One region of the Erwinia billingiae Eb661 genome, then DNA from elsewhere that is predicted to be linked to it. Evidence: predicted binding sites of a transcription regulator. Region 1 holds the regulator's gene; the other holds the start of a gene.
What was found. The regulator CRP, encoded in region 1, controls carbon source genes, mostly activating them, when cyclic AMP is high. The targets are predictions, from matches to a motif close to ATGTGANNNNNNTCACAT.

Region 1 (5,746 bases):
CCCTCGCAGACGGGCAACCGGACGAGATTATGGGCTTCCGCCATCGCCATTTGCCGCTGCAGGGCGTGCAGTTCCATCCGGAAAGTATCCTTAGCGAGCAAGGGCATCAGCTGCTGGCGAATTTTCTCGCGCGTAAATAAATTGCCTTTGAGTGATTTATTATGCATATTTTATGATTATAATTTCACTTTCCTGCAACGTTACAAATGATGAGGTAGTCAATGGCAGCGGATAAATTAGCGGTAACGCGGGCGACATTTGATGAAGTGATATTGCCTGTTTATGCACCAGCGCAGTTTGTGCCAGTGAAAGGCAAAGGGAGCCGTGTCTGGGATCAGCAGGGCAAAGAGTACATCGATTTTTCCGGTGGGATTGCGGTCACCGCGCTGGGACATTGCCATCCGGTGCTGGTGGAAGCGTTAAAAACGCAGGGTGAAACCCTCTGGCACACCAGCAATGTGTTCACTAACGAACCCGCACTGCGCCTTGCCAGCAAGCTGATCGCCGCCACCTTCGCCGAGCGCGTGTTCTTCGCAAACTCCGGTGCTGAAGCCAATGAAGCCGCCTTCAAGCTGGCCCGCTATTACGCCTCTAAACGCCATTCGCCGTACAAAAGCAAAATCATCGCTTTCCACAACGGCTTCCATGGCCGCACGCTGTTTACCGTTTCTGTCGGTGGCCAGCCGAAATATTCTGACGGCTTTGGCCCGAAACCTGCCGATATCGTGCATGTGCCGTTCAATGACCTGGATGCGGTCAAAGCGGTCATTGACGATCACACCTGCGCCATCGTGGTTGAGCCGATTCAGGGTGAAGGCGGCGTGATGCCCGCGACCGTTGAATTTATGCAGGGGCTGCGCAAACTCTGTGACGAACATCAGGCGTTGCTGGTACTGGATGAGGTGCAGAGCGGTATGGGTCGCAGCGGCAAGCTGTTCGCCTATGAGCATTACGGCGTGACGCCCGATATCCTCAGCACCGCGAAAGCGCTGGGCGGCGGTTTCCCGGTCAGTGCGATGCTGACCACCAACGAAATTGCCTCCACCATGTCGCCAGGCGTGCACGGCACCACCTACGGCGGAAATCCGCTGGCCTGTGCCATTGCCGAAGCCGCGCTGGATATCATCAATACCGAAGCGGTGTTGAGCGGGGTGGAAACGCGTCGTGAGCAGTTTGTCACCGCGCTGAAAGCGCTGGACGCGAAGCTGGATCTCTTCAGCGACATTCGCGGTAAAGGGTTGCTGATTGGTGCGGCGCTGAAGCCACAACATGCGGGCAAAGCGCGCGATATTCTGAATGCCGCCGCCGCTGAAGGGGTGATGATCCTGAATGCCGGTACCGATGTGATCCGCTTTGCGCCCTCGCTGGTGATTGAGCCGACCGACATTGAAGAAGGCATGGCGCGCTTCGCCAAAGCCGTCGAAAAAGTCCTGTCTTAACCGACAAAAACGGGAGCTGAGTGGCTCAGCTCCCGATCCGCGCCTGCCGTTCTCCGCACCATTCTGCTTACGTCGACTTCCTTAACCGTCGGGACAACCAGCGCCCATGATGCGGCCGCGCGCTCCACGCCAGTGACGAGATGGTGTGCATCACGCTGAGGTGCCCCAGGATCCGCTTCACATGCCTTTCCAGGATGGTCACCGGCCCCTGATTCAACTCCATCTGCGTATCCAGCACGTTCGCTTCTGAGCTCGGCCCGTCATACTCCAGCCGCTGTTGGCAACGCTGCAACGCAACCTCACAGGCCTGCAGATAACGCTCCGCCAGCGACGAGGTCAGCATGGTGTGTTCCCGCGCCAGCGTGGTCATGGCATTGATATGCTCGACGATAAACTGGCTGTGCGTCACCCACAGTTTCATATCCGCCAGATAGCTGGGATCAAAGCCTGGCTCCTGCATCGACTGATTGAGCGAGTTGAACAGGGCGTTGTGCGCCTGATTAACGCGGATACGCTGATAGGCCAGCTTCACCGGGTCCTGTTCATTCCCCAGCAATAACCGCAGCGCATCCTGATAGGTTTCCAGCGCGTCATGCGCATTCTGCCGCAGCAACCCGCTTTGCCATTGCGGCCACAACCAGATGGTGCCGCCGAAGGCAATCAGGCAACCCATCAGCGTATCCAGTAAACGCGGCAGCAGGAAGTCTGCGCCGTTAAGCGAGAGCAGCTGCAACGAATACACTGCGGTGACCGTAAAGCCAATCATCGCAAAGCCGTAGAATTTACGGATAAACAGGTAGCTGATAAGGGTAATGGCTAGCATCACCAGCAGCACGATGGATTCGGGTGCCTGCAGGCGCAAGGTCACCGCGGCAATCACCAACCCGGCCAGCGTGCCCAGCGCACGGTGCTGGATGCGGACGCGCGTTGCGCTGTAACCGTTCTGGCTGACAAACATGACCGTCATCAGGATCCAGTAGGGTTTGGGCAGATTAAAGAACAGCGCCAGCGAACTGGCAAAGGTCAGCATCACCGCAAAGCGGGCGGCGGTGCGCAAGGCGGCCGATTTCAGCGACAAATAGCTTTTGATGGCCGGCAGCAGCGGCAGTCGGCGCTGCCGGTCAGCCATCAAATCGCGCTGATAAAGGGGACGCTGGGTACGCAGCACCCGACCAATCCGGCTGAAGTGGTAATAGCAGAAGGTGCCCACCGGGTTATCCGGATTCTGCCGTGAGATCTTCTCCAGCGCCTGAAGCTGCTTATCCATGGTGAAGCGCTCGGGCAGCTTGTGGTAAAGGATATCGTCGGCCAGTTCACGCAGCCTGGCGGCGATGGTCTGCGCGTTCCAGCGGATCACCGCTTCGGCATGGCTTTGCTCCACCAGCTTTTGCACTTCTTCCGGCTGATGCAGGCTGACGGAGATGTGCTCCTGCAAATCTAGCGCGATTTGAAACGCGCGGGTCAGCCGCTTGTGGTGATTGTTGTTGGTGGCTGACAGCATATGCATCTGCTGATAGCAGGTGGTGATCAGGTCGACCGCTTTTTGCTGGCGCGCCAGCAGCGGAGGCAGGGCTTTCTCCGGATCGGTGAGTTTGGTCAGCAGGGTGTATTTCGCTTCGCAGTAACCCGCCAGCTCGCGATAGAGCAGGCTTAAGGTTTCCCGCAGCGGCTGCTCTTTCCACAGCCAGAACCAGACCCAGTTGAACACGCCGTACCAGATGGTGCCGAGCACGTAGAGCATCGGCGGTTCCCACACCGGCATGCGTCCTGCCAGGCTAAGGGTGAAGATTGCGGCTATCAGCGAGCCGGGCAGCAGGCGGCCATGCAGCGGGCTGATTTCACCGGTGACGCCCAGCAGCATCGCCATCGAAAACAGGATCACGGGCAGGGGAACGTGGTGACCGGCAAGATACTGGATCAGGAAACTGCTGAAGGCAAACAGGCTTCCGCCAACGATCAGGCGTTTGAAAAAGCGCTTATGAGGAGTATCAAGGCCAGCGAGGTTGCAACAGGCAGGGACTAAGGAAAACAGCAACCCTTTTTGCAAGTCGCCCAGTAGCCATCCCATCGCTACCGGTAAACAGAGCACCAGCGTCTGGCGCAATGCGTAGTTGATCTCCGGGTGATAAATCAGTCGACGCCACATCACTCCACACCAAATAAAAAGGCGCAACACCAGGTGTTGCGCCGTGGATCAGAGCCGATTAGCGAGTGCCGTAGACAACGATAGTTTTACCGTGTGCCGAGATCAGGTTCTGATCTTCCAGCATCTTCAAAATGCGTCCCACTGTTTCACGAGAACAGCCAACGATTTGCCCAATTTCCTGGCGGGTGATCTTGATCTGCATCCCATCCGGGTGCGTCATGGCGTCCGGTTGTTTTGCCAGGTTCAGCAAGGTCTGCGCGATGCGACCCGTCACATCGAGGAAAGCTAAATTGCCCACTTTCTCAGAAGTGACCTGCAAGCGATTCGCCATCTGTGCAGACAGGCGCATCAGAATGTCAGGGTTAACCTGGATCAGCTGACGGAATTTTTTGTAAGAGATTTCAGCCACTTCACAGGCTGTCTTCGCGCGTACCCACGCGCTACGCTCCTGACCTTCTTCAAACAGGCCAAGCTCGCCAATAAAGTCGCCCTGATTGAGGTAAGACAGGATCATCTCTTTGCCTTCTTCATCCTTGATAAGCACCGCTACTGAACCTTTGACGATATAGTAGAGGGTTTCTGCCTTTTCACCCTGATGAATCAGCGTGCTCTTGGATGGATACTTATGAATATGGCAATGAGACAGGAACCATTCAAGTGTCGGGTCTGTTTGCGGTTTGCCGAGAACCATTCGCTGTTATCCTCTGTTGTAATCGTGCCTAAATACAGGGGCAGAGTTCCCTGCCAGGCGTTGAAATAGTCAAGCGTTTCCCATCAGGAAATTTATTCGGGCCTCTGTTAAAAGCCTGGCTCGTTATGCGATTCGTTTCGTCGTGCCTGTAGAGTACTGACGAAAATATTACAGCTTTGTTTGTAGCACAGCTTTCAACGAGTGTCTTGTGTTGTCTCGCTTCAGCATAGTGCGAAAATTGCCGCATTGCCGTTTTTCTGCCTAAAGCGTAATCTGGCGATAACTGAATGAATTAGAGGAAATTGTTATGCAGGCTCGAGTCAAGTGGGTTGAAGGGTTAACGTTTTTGGGAGAATCCTCATCCGGGCATCAGGTTCTGATGGACGGAAATGCGGGCGATAAAGCCCCGAGCCCGATGGAGATGGTGTTGATGGCCGCGGGCGGATGCAGCGCAATCGACGTGGTTTCCATTCTGCAGAAGGGCCGCCACGACGTAAAGGATTGCGAAGTGAAGCTCAGCTCCGAACGCCGTGAAGAGGCCCCGCGCCTGTTCACCCACATCAATCTGCACTTTATCGTCACCGGCGTGGCCTTAGGCGATAAAGCGGTGTCGCGTGCCGTCGATCTCTCCGCGGAGAAATATTGCTCGGTGGCACTGATGCTGGGCAAGGGCGTGGAAATCACCCACAGCTATGAAGTGATTGAGTTACCGGCGTAAGTCATCCCATCGCCGCCCTAAGCCCCGTGCCCGCGGGGCTTACTCTATTTTCTTACCCTGGATCAGACGCTTCACCAGCGGCCCCATAATCAGCTCCATCGCCAGCCCCATCTTGCCGCCCGGCACCACCAGCGTATTGATGTGCGAGATAAAGGATCCCTGCAGCATCGACAGCAAATACGGGAAGTCGATATCTTCCAGCGCCTGGAAATGGATCACCACAAAGCTTTCATCCAGCGACGGGATACCGCGCGCCGCGAACGGGTTAGAGGTATCCACCGTCGGCACGCGCTGGAAGTTAATGTGCGTGCGGGAGAACTGCGGCGTAATAAAGTTGATGTAATCCTCCATGGATCGCACCACCGAATCCATCACCGCTTCGCGTGAGTGGCCGCGTTCGCTGGTATCGCGCACCAGTTTCTGGATCCACTCCAGGTTAACGATCGGTACCACGCCAACCAGCAAATCAACCTGCTGCGAGACATTGTTCTGCGGCGTCACCACGCCACCATGCAGCCCTTCATAAAACAGCACGTCGGTCGGTTCCGGCAGGGGTTGCCACGGCGTAAAGGTTCCCGGAACCTGATTCCAGGGTACCGCTTCATCATAGGTGTGCAGATATTTGCGGGATTTGCCGCTGCCTGACCGGCCATATTCCGCGAAGGTCTGTTCGAGCAGGGCGAAGTCATTGGCTTCCGGGCCGAAATAGCTGATATGGCGGCCCATATCGCGCGCTTTACGGATCGCCATAT
Region 2 (5,746 bases), 1.9 Mb from region 1:
GCACGGACTGTGCGGCAAATCAGGTCCTGTATCACCTCGCATCTCGCGGGATTGAATACGATCTTATTCCAGACTGTCAGCAGCAGCAGATACCCATAATGGCCTATTGCCCGTTGGCTCAGGCAGGAAAACTCCGCCATGCACTGCTCACGCACCCGGTGCTTACGGCAATTGCACAACAAAAGGGCATCAGCGTGGCTCAGGTATTGTTGGCTTGGGCGATCCGTAAAGAAGGGATAGTTGCTATTCCTAAAGCCAGTTCGATAGCGCATGTCGCTGAAAATGCCGCTGCGCTAGAGGTGACGTTAAGCAATGAAGAGTTGGGGATGATCAATCAGGCTTTCCCACCACCGACAGAAAAAATGCCGTTAGACGTGGTTTAACACGCCAGGGGAAGAGTGATTTCCCCTGGGTGTATATCTGCGTGACTTATCAACTACCTTTTCGTACCCGAATCGTCGCGGCAAGGCGTGAAGGGGATTCACCAGCGCTGACCATCGGCTGAGAAATATGGGCCGTCTCGACACAAACCATCGTTTTGTAACCTTCGTTAGCCATATCCCCCATACTGCAGGAGAGTTCCGGACCCGGATTCCAGGTGACAACGTCACTTTGATGGTGGTGATAAACTTCAATTATTCGCTTACCGATTTTGTCGTTGATAACGCTACAATCTTCCGGTTGCGTATGAATACGGTCAACACGATCGGGATAGGTTTGTTTGCCGTCCGGTGAGCTGCCGACGCTGCCGTTAGCCACTTTATCGATAAAGCTGTTACCTAAGCCAGTCACTTCCACACCGTCAATATCGGCTACGCAGAAATAGCTGTGCAGGGCGGCAGTCGCCTCGAAATCACCGTGGGCTTCCAGTTCAATCTCACAACGGCCAGCAAAGCGGAAACGGGCAAACAGCGTGAAGTCATGCGGCCAAAACTTTTTCGTCTGCTCATTACTTTCCAGCACCAGCGTCAGCATCACGCTGTCGTCGTTTTCATCATGCGCCGACAACGTCCAGGGAAGCGTTCGGGCGAAACCATGTGCGGGTTCACCTGCCGGACCAAACCACGGCCAGCAGATCGGCACGCCACCACGAATCGCTTTGCCGGCCGTCCAGGCGGTTTTCTCGCTCAGCCAAATCACCGGCTTTTCGTCAGCGGGCTGCCAGGCTATCAGCTGGGCACCCTGTAGGGTGACGGCGGCACGAACTTTAGGATGTGCGATCACCACAACGGGCAGGTCGCCAATTTTTCGCTGGGAAATATAGGGCGTTATCTGGGTAATAACCGGAAGCGAAAAGATTTTTTCGTTCATCTGTTTTCCTTAGCGTCAGCCAAAAAAAAGGGCGACCGTAGTCGCCCTCATCATCAGTTCACGTCGCTTATTTAGCGATGTGAGCAACCAGGTCCAGGACCTTGTTGGAGTAACCAGTTTCGTTATCGTACCAGGAAACCAGTTTCACGAAAGTGTCGCTCAGTGCGATACCGGCTTTCGCATCGAAGATAGAAGTCAGCGTTTCACCGTTGAAATCGGTAGAAACCACTTCGTCTTCGGTGTAGCCCAGAACGCCTTTCATTTCGCCTTCAGCGGCGGCTTTGATTGCTGCACAAATTTCTTTGTAAGAAGCAGGCTTAGCCAGACGTGCAGTCAGGTCAACAACGGAAACGTTAGGGGTAGGAACGCGGAACGCCATACCCGTCAGTTTGCCGTTCAGCTCAGGGATCACTTTACCTACTGCTTTAGCAGCACCGGTAGATGAAGGGATGATGTTCTGAGATGCGCCGCGGCCGCCGCGCCAGTCTTTGTGAGACGGGCCATCAACGGTTTTCTGAGTTGCGGTAGTTGCGTGAACTGTGGTCATCAGTGCTTCAACGATGCCGAACTTGTCGTTGATAACTTTAGCCAGTGGTGCCAGGCAGTTAGTGGTGCAAGATGCGTTAGAAACGATATCCTGGCCAGCGTAAGATTTGTGGTTTACGCCCATCACGAACATTGGGGTGTCATCTTTCGATGGACCAGTCAGCACGACTTTTTTGGCGCCAGCTTCAATGTGTTTACGCGCGGTTTCGTCGGTCAGGAAGATACCTGTTGCTTCAGCAACAACATCAACACCGATTTCGCCCCACTTCAGGTTAGCTGGATCACGTTCAGCGGTAACACGGATGGTTTTGCCGTTAACAACCAGATGGCCGTCTTTAACTTCTACCGTGCCGTCGAAACGACCGTGAGTAGAGTCATACTTCAGCATGTAAGCCATGTACTCTGCGTCCAGCAGATCGTTGATTGCAACGATTTCTACATCAGAACGCTGCTGAGCAGCACGGAAAACGATGCGACCGATACGGCCAAAACCGTTGATACCTACTTTGATAGTCATATATTCCACCAGCTGTTGTTAGTGAATAAAAGGTTGGCTGTAAAATTACAAAAACCTTACCAGGCGTCAAGCGGAATCGCTTCAATAGTTGCGACAAATCAAACCTTCACACAGGAATATCCGTCAAAAAGCATATTCCGTGACCACCACTAAACCTTGATGTTGGGTCGTCTTGCCCGAATATAAAGGGGTGATGAATTCAAAGGGTGATCTGAATCACATTTTCGTCTTCGGATCACTTTCAGACTCCGCCTGAGACGAAAAAAAGCCCTGACGTTGTTAAGTATTTGTTAGAATACTAGCCGATATTTTCAGTTTCACACTGCCAGAGACCCCTAAAATGGCTAAAGACCCGAACGAATTTACCCCAGAGACCGACCTGAACGAGATGCAGCGCTATGTGACGCAGCAGCGTGGCACCGAGCCGCCTTTCTCAGGCAAGCTGTTACACAACAAAGGCGAAGGGATTTATCACTGCCTCGTGTGTAATTCACCGCTGTTCCTGTCGGAATCCAAATATGATTCTGGCTGCGGCTGGCCGAGTTTTTACCAGCCTTATCACGATGATTCCATTAAGTATATTGAAGATGAATCTCATGGCATGCAGCGCATTGAAATCCGCTGTGGCAACTGTGATGCCCATCTGGGACATGTGTTCCCGGACGGCCCACAGCCAACTGGCGAGCGCTATTGCGTGAACTCCGCGTCGTTAAGCTTCTCCGACGACGATGGTAATAACATTAAGGGATAACGGCGATGGAACTTGATGAGATGATCGGCACGCTGACCCCGGAAGTCTATCAACGGCTGGTGACCGCGGTTGAAACCGGGAAATGGGCCGATGGCGTCGCGCTTACGCCAGAGCAAAAAGAGAACAGCCTGCAGTTAGTGATGCTCTGGCAAGCTCGCCATAACGACAATCCGCAACATATGAGTGTGGGTAAGGGTGGCGAGATGGTGATGAAAAGTAAAAAACAGCTCAAAGAAGAGTTTGGCATCACCGATGATCACGTGACTCGCATCAAGCTCCAGTAATTATTCCTGCAGGAATAATCTGCGACGAAGGGGCTCATTGTGGCCCCTTAAATGCCACTGACGACGTTTGAGGGGATCTTTAAAGAACGATCGCCCCTTTGGTCGCCATTTCTTCCAGAGCGCGTTCAGCGTCGCCTGCGGCCAGATTTACTCCCCGACAGCCGGCAGAGAGCACCGTGACGGTATAGCCCAGCGCGAGCGCGTCCAGCACGCTGTACTTCACGCAGTAATCCGTCGCCAGCCCCATCACGGTCAATGCAGTAATCCCCTGCGCTTTTAATACGCTATCCAGACGCGTTTTCTTGCGCCGGCCGTTATCAAAAAAGCCACTGTAACTGTCTATCAGAGGATCGTCACCCTTGTAGACACGCTCAGTGATATAGCGTTGCTCCAGCGCTGGATGTAGCTCCGCACCATAGCTGTGCTGGATACAATGATCGGGCCACCAGACCTGCGGCAATCCCGCCAGTTCGCCTTCGGTCCAGGGTTGGTGTCCTGCGTTCGACGCAAAGCTGCCGTGACTGGCGGGGTGCCAGTCAATCGTGGCTACCACAGGCTGCTGTCGCTGGCTGAACTCTGCCGCATACAGGTTGGCAATCGCGAGGGTGTCATCACCATCCTTCACCGCCAGCGCGCCACCGCTGCAGAAGTCATTCTGTAAATCAATCAGAAGCAGAGCCTGCCGGGTAGCCATCATTTTTTATCACTTCTCGTCAGGAGTCAGTTCACCGCGCAGATTGAGCTGCATCAGTCGCCGCACCTCATCACTGGAGAGGTTCTGGCTGAGCAGGAAGTGCAGCTTGGTCAGCGTCGCTTCCACCGTTAAATCATAGCCACTGATCACACCCGCCAGCGCCAGCGCATTGCCTGTGGCGTAACCGCCCATATTCACTTTACCGGACATACACTGCGTCAGGTTTACCACCACAATGCCCCGCGCGGAAGCTTCTTTCAGCTCTTTCAGGAAAGCCGGGTTCTGTGGGGCATTGCCGACGCCATAAGAGCGCAGGATCAGCGCCTTCACCGGTTGTAGCAGGAAGTTGCTGACCACGTCCGAGGAAATACCCGGATAGATGGTGACTACACCAATCGGCTGAGGGGTAATCGGATGAACGATTAATTCGCCATCTCCGGTAGGTGCGGGTGGCGTGTTAAGGCGACGAATATGAATACCGGCTTCCAGCAAGGGAGCCAGATTCGGTGAAGCAAAGGCGTTGAATCCATCGGCATGTGCTTTGGTGGTGCGGTTTCCGCGGTACAAGGTGTTGTTGAAGAACAACGCCACTTCATTAATTGGATAATTAGCGGCGACGAAAAGGGCGTTTAGCAGGTTTTGCTGCCCATCCGAACGCAACTGTTCGAGCGGAATTTGTGACCCTGTCACGATTACCGGCTTGGCAAGATTCTCCAGCATAAATGACAGTGCCGAAGCAGTGAACGCCATGGTGTCGGTGCCATGCAGGATCACAAAGCCGTCGTATTGATCGTAATTTTTACGAATATCATCCGCAATCGATTGCCAGTCCAGCGGCGTCATGTCTGATGAATCAATCAGCGGCTGGTATTCATGAATGGTGAAGTCGGGCATTTCGGCGCGATGGAACTCTGGCATATTGGCCAGCTGTTGCTGCAAATGTCCGGAAACAGGGATGAAGCCCTGATCGGAACGCTGCATGCCAATGGTTCCGCCGGTATAGGCGACGTAAATAGATTTCTTTTGCATGAATTCACTCAGGCTTGCCGAAAAGGCGAAGTATAAGGGGAAAGAAGAGGAAAAGCAGCCCGACCAGATGGCCGGGCTGGCTGTTTTATTTCACCTGCGCGCAGGTCAGGCACATCGCATAGCGGTTTTGCGGATCGTTCAGGTTATCAAACAGACCCGGCTGATTTCTCATTGACGCCATTACGTCGACCATCGGTGCCGGCATCCAGGCCTTAAGGGTTTCAGGCAGTGCGGCACGCACAGATACGTCCATCTGGCTGAACAGCAGATCCATAAAGTTTGGATCGTCCTGATACCAGCTCAGTTTGGCGTCCTTCAGTTTTGCCAGCTCGGCGGCTTTGGCGACGGCATCGTCGAAATCACCCATCGCATCCACCAGACCGTTAGCCTTGGCATCCGTACCCGTCCAGACGTGGCCCTGAGCAATCTGATCGATCTGCTCTGGCGTCTTGTTACGGGAATGAGCGACCAGACCGAGGAAGTTCTTATAGCCGTTCTCGATGCTCATCTGCATCATCTGCTGCACTTCCGGCGGTAATGCCTTAGTGGTAGAGATATCAGCCAGAGGCGAGGTGGACACGCCATCGGTATGCACGCCAATTGAATCCAGCGTG

Region 2: a site for CRP is predicted at 2,579-2,596, ahead of msrB (peptide-methionine (R)-S-oxide reductase MsrB). Genes of this name have one in related genera too.

The regions. Positions count from the first base shown of each region.
Region 1 is NC_014306.1:4,624,052-4,629,797, reverse strand. Features, by position in the region: gene EBC_RS22575 (aminodeoxychorismate synthase component II) at 1-140, shown strand, start outside; gene argD (bifunctional acetylornithine/succinyldiaminopimelate transaminase) at 222-1,439, shown strand; gene EBC_RS22565 (YccS/YhfK family putative transporter) at 1,507-3,585, opposite strand; gene crp (cAMP-activated global transcriptional regulator CRP) at 3,644-4,276, opposite strand; gene EBC_RS22555 (OsmC family protein) at 4,584-4,994, shown strand; gene EBC_RS22550 (phosphoribulokinase) at 5,034-5,746, opposite strand, start outside.
Region 2 is NC_014306.1:2,730,332-2,736,077, reverse strand. Features, by position in the region: gene EBC_RS13875 (aldo/keto reductase) at 1-383, shown strand, start outside; gene EBC_RS13870 (D-hexose-6-phosphate mutarotase) at 433-1,311, opposite strand; gene gapA (glyceraldehyde-3-phosphate dehydrogenase) at 1,379-2,374, opposite strand; gene msrB (peptide-methionine (R)-S-oxide reductase MsrB) at 2,715-3,125, shown strand; gene EBC_RS13855 (YeaC family protein) at 3,131-3,409, shown strand; gene pncA (bifunctional nicotinamidase/pyrazinamidase) at 3,489-4,103, opposite strand; gene ansA (asparaginase) at 4,113-5,132, opposite strand; gene sppA (signal peptide peptidase SppA) at 5,218-5,746, opposite strand, start outside.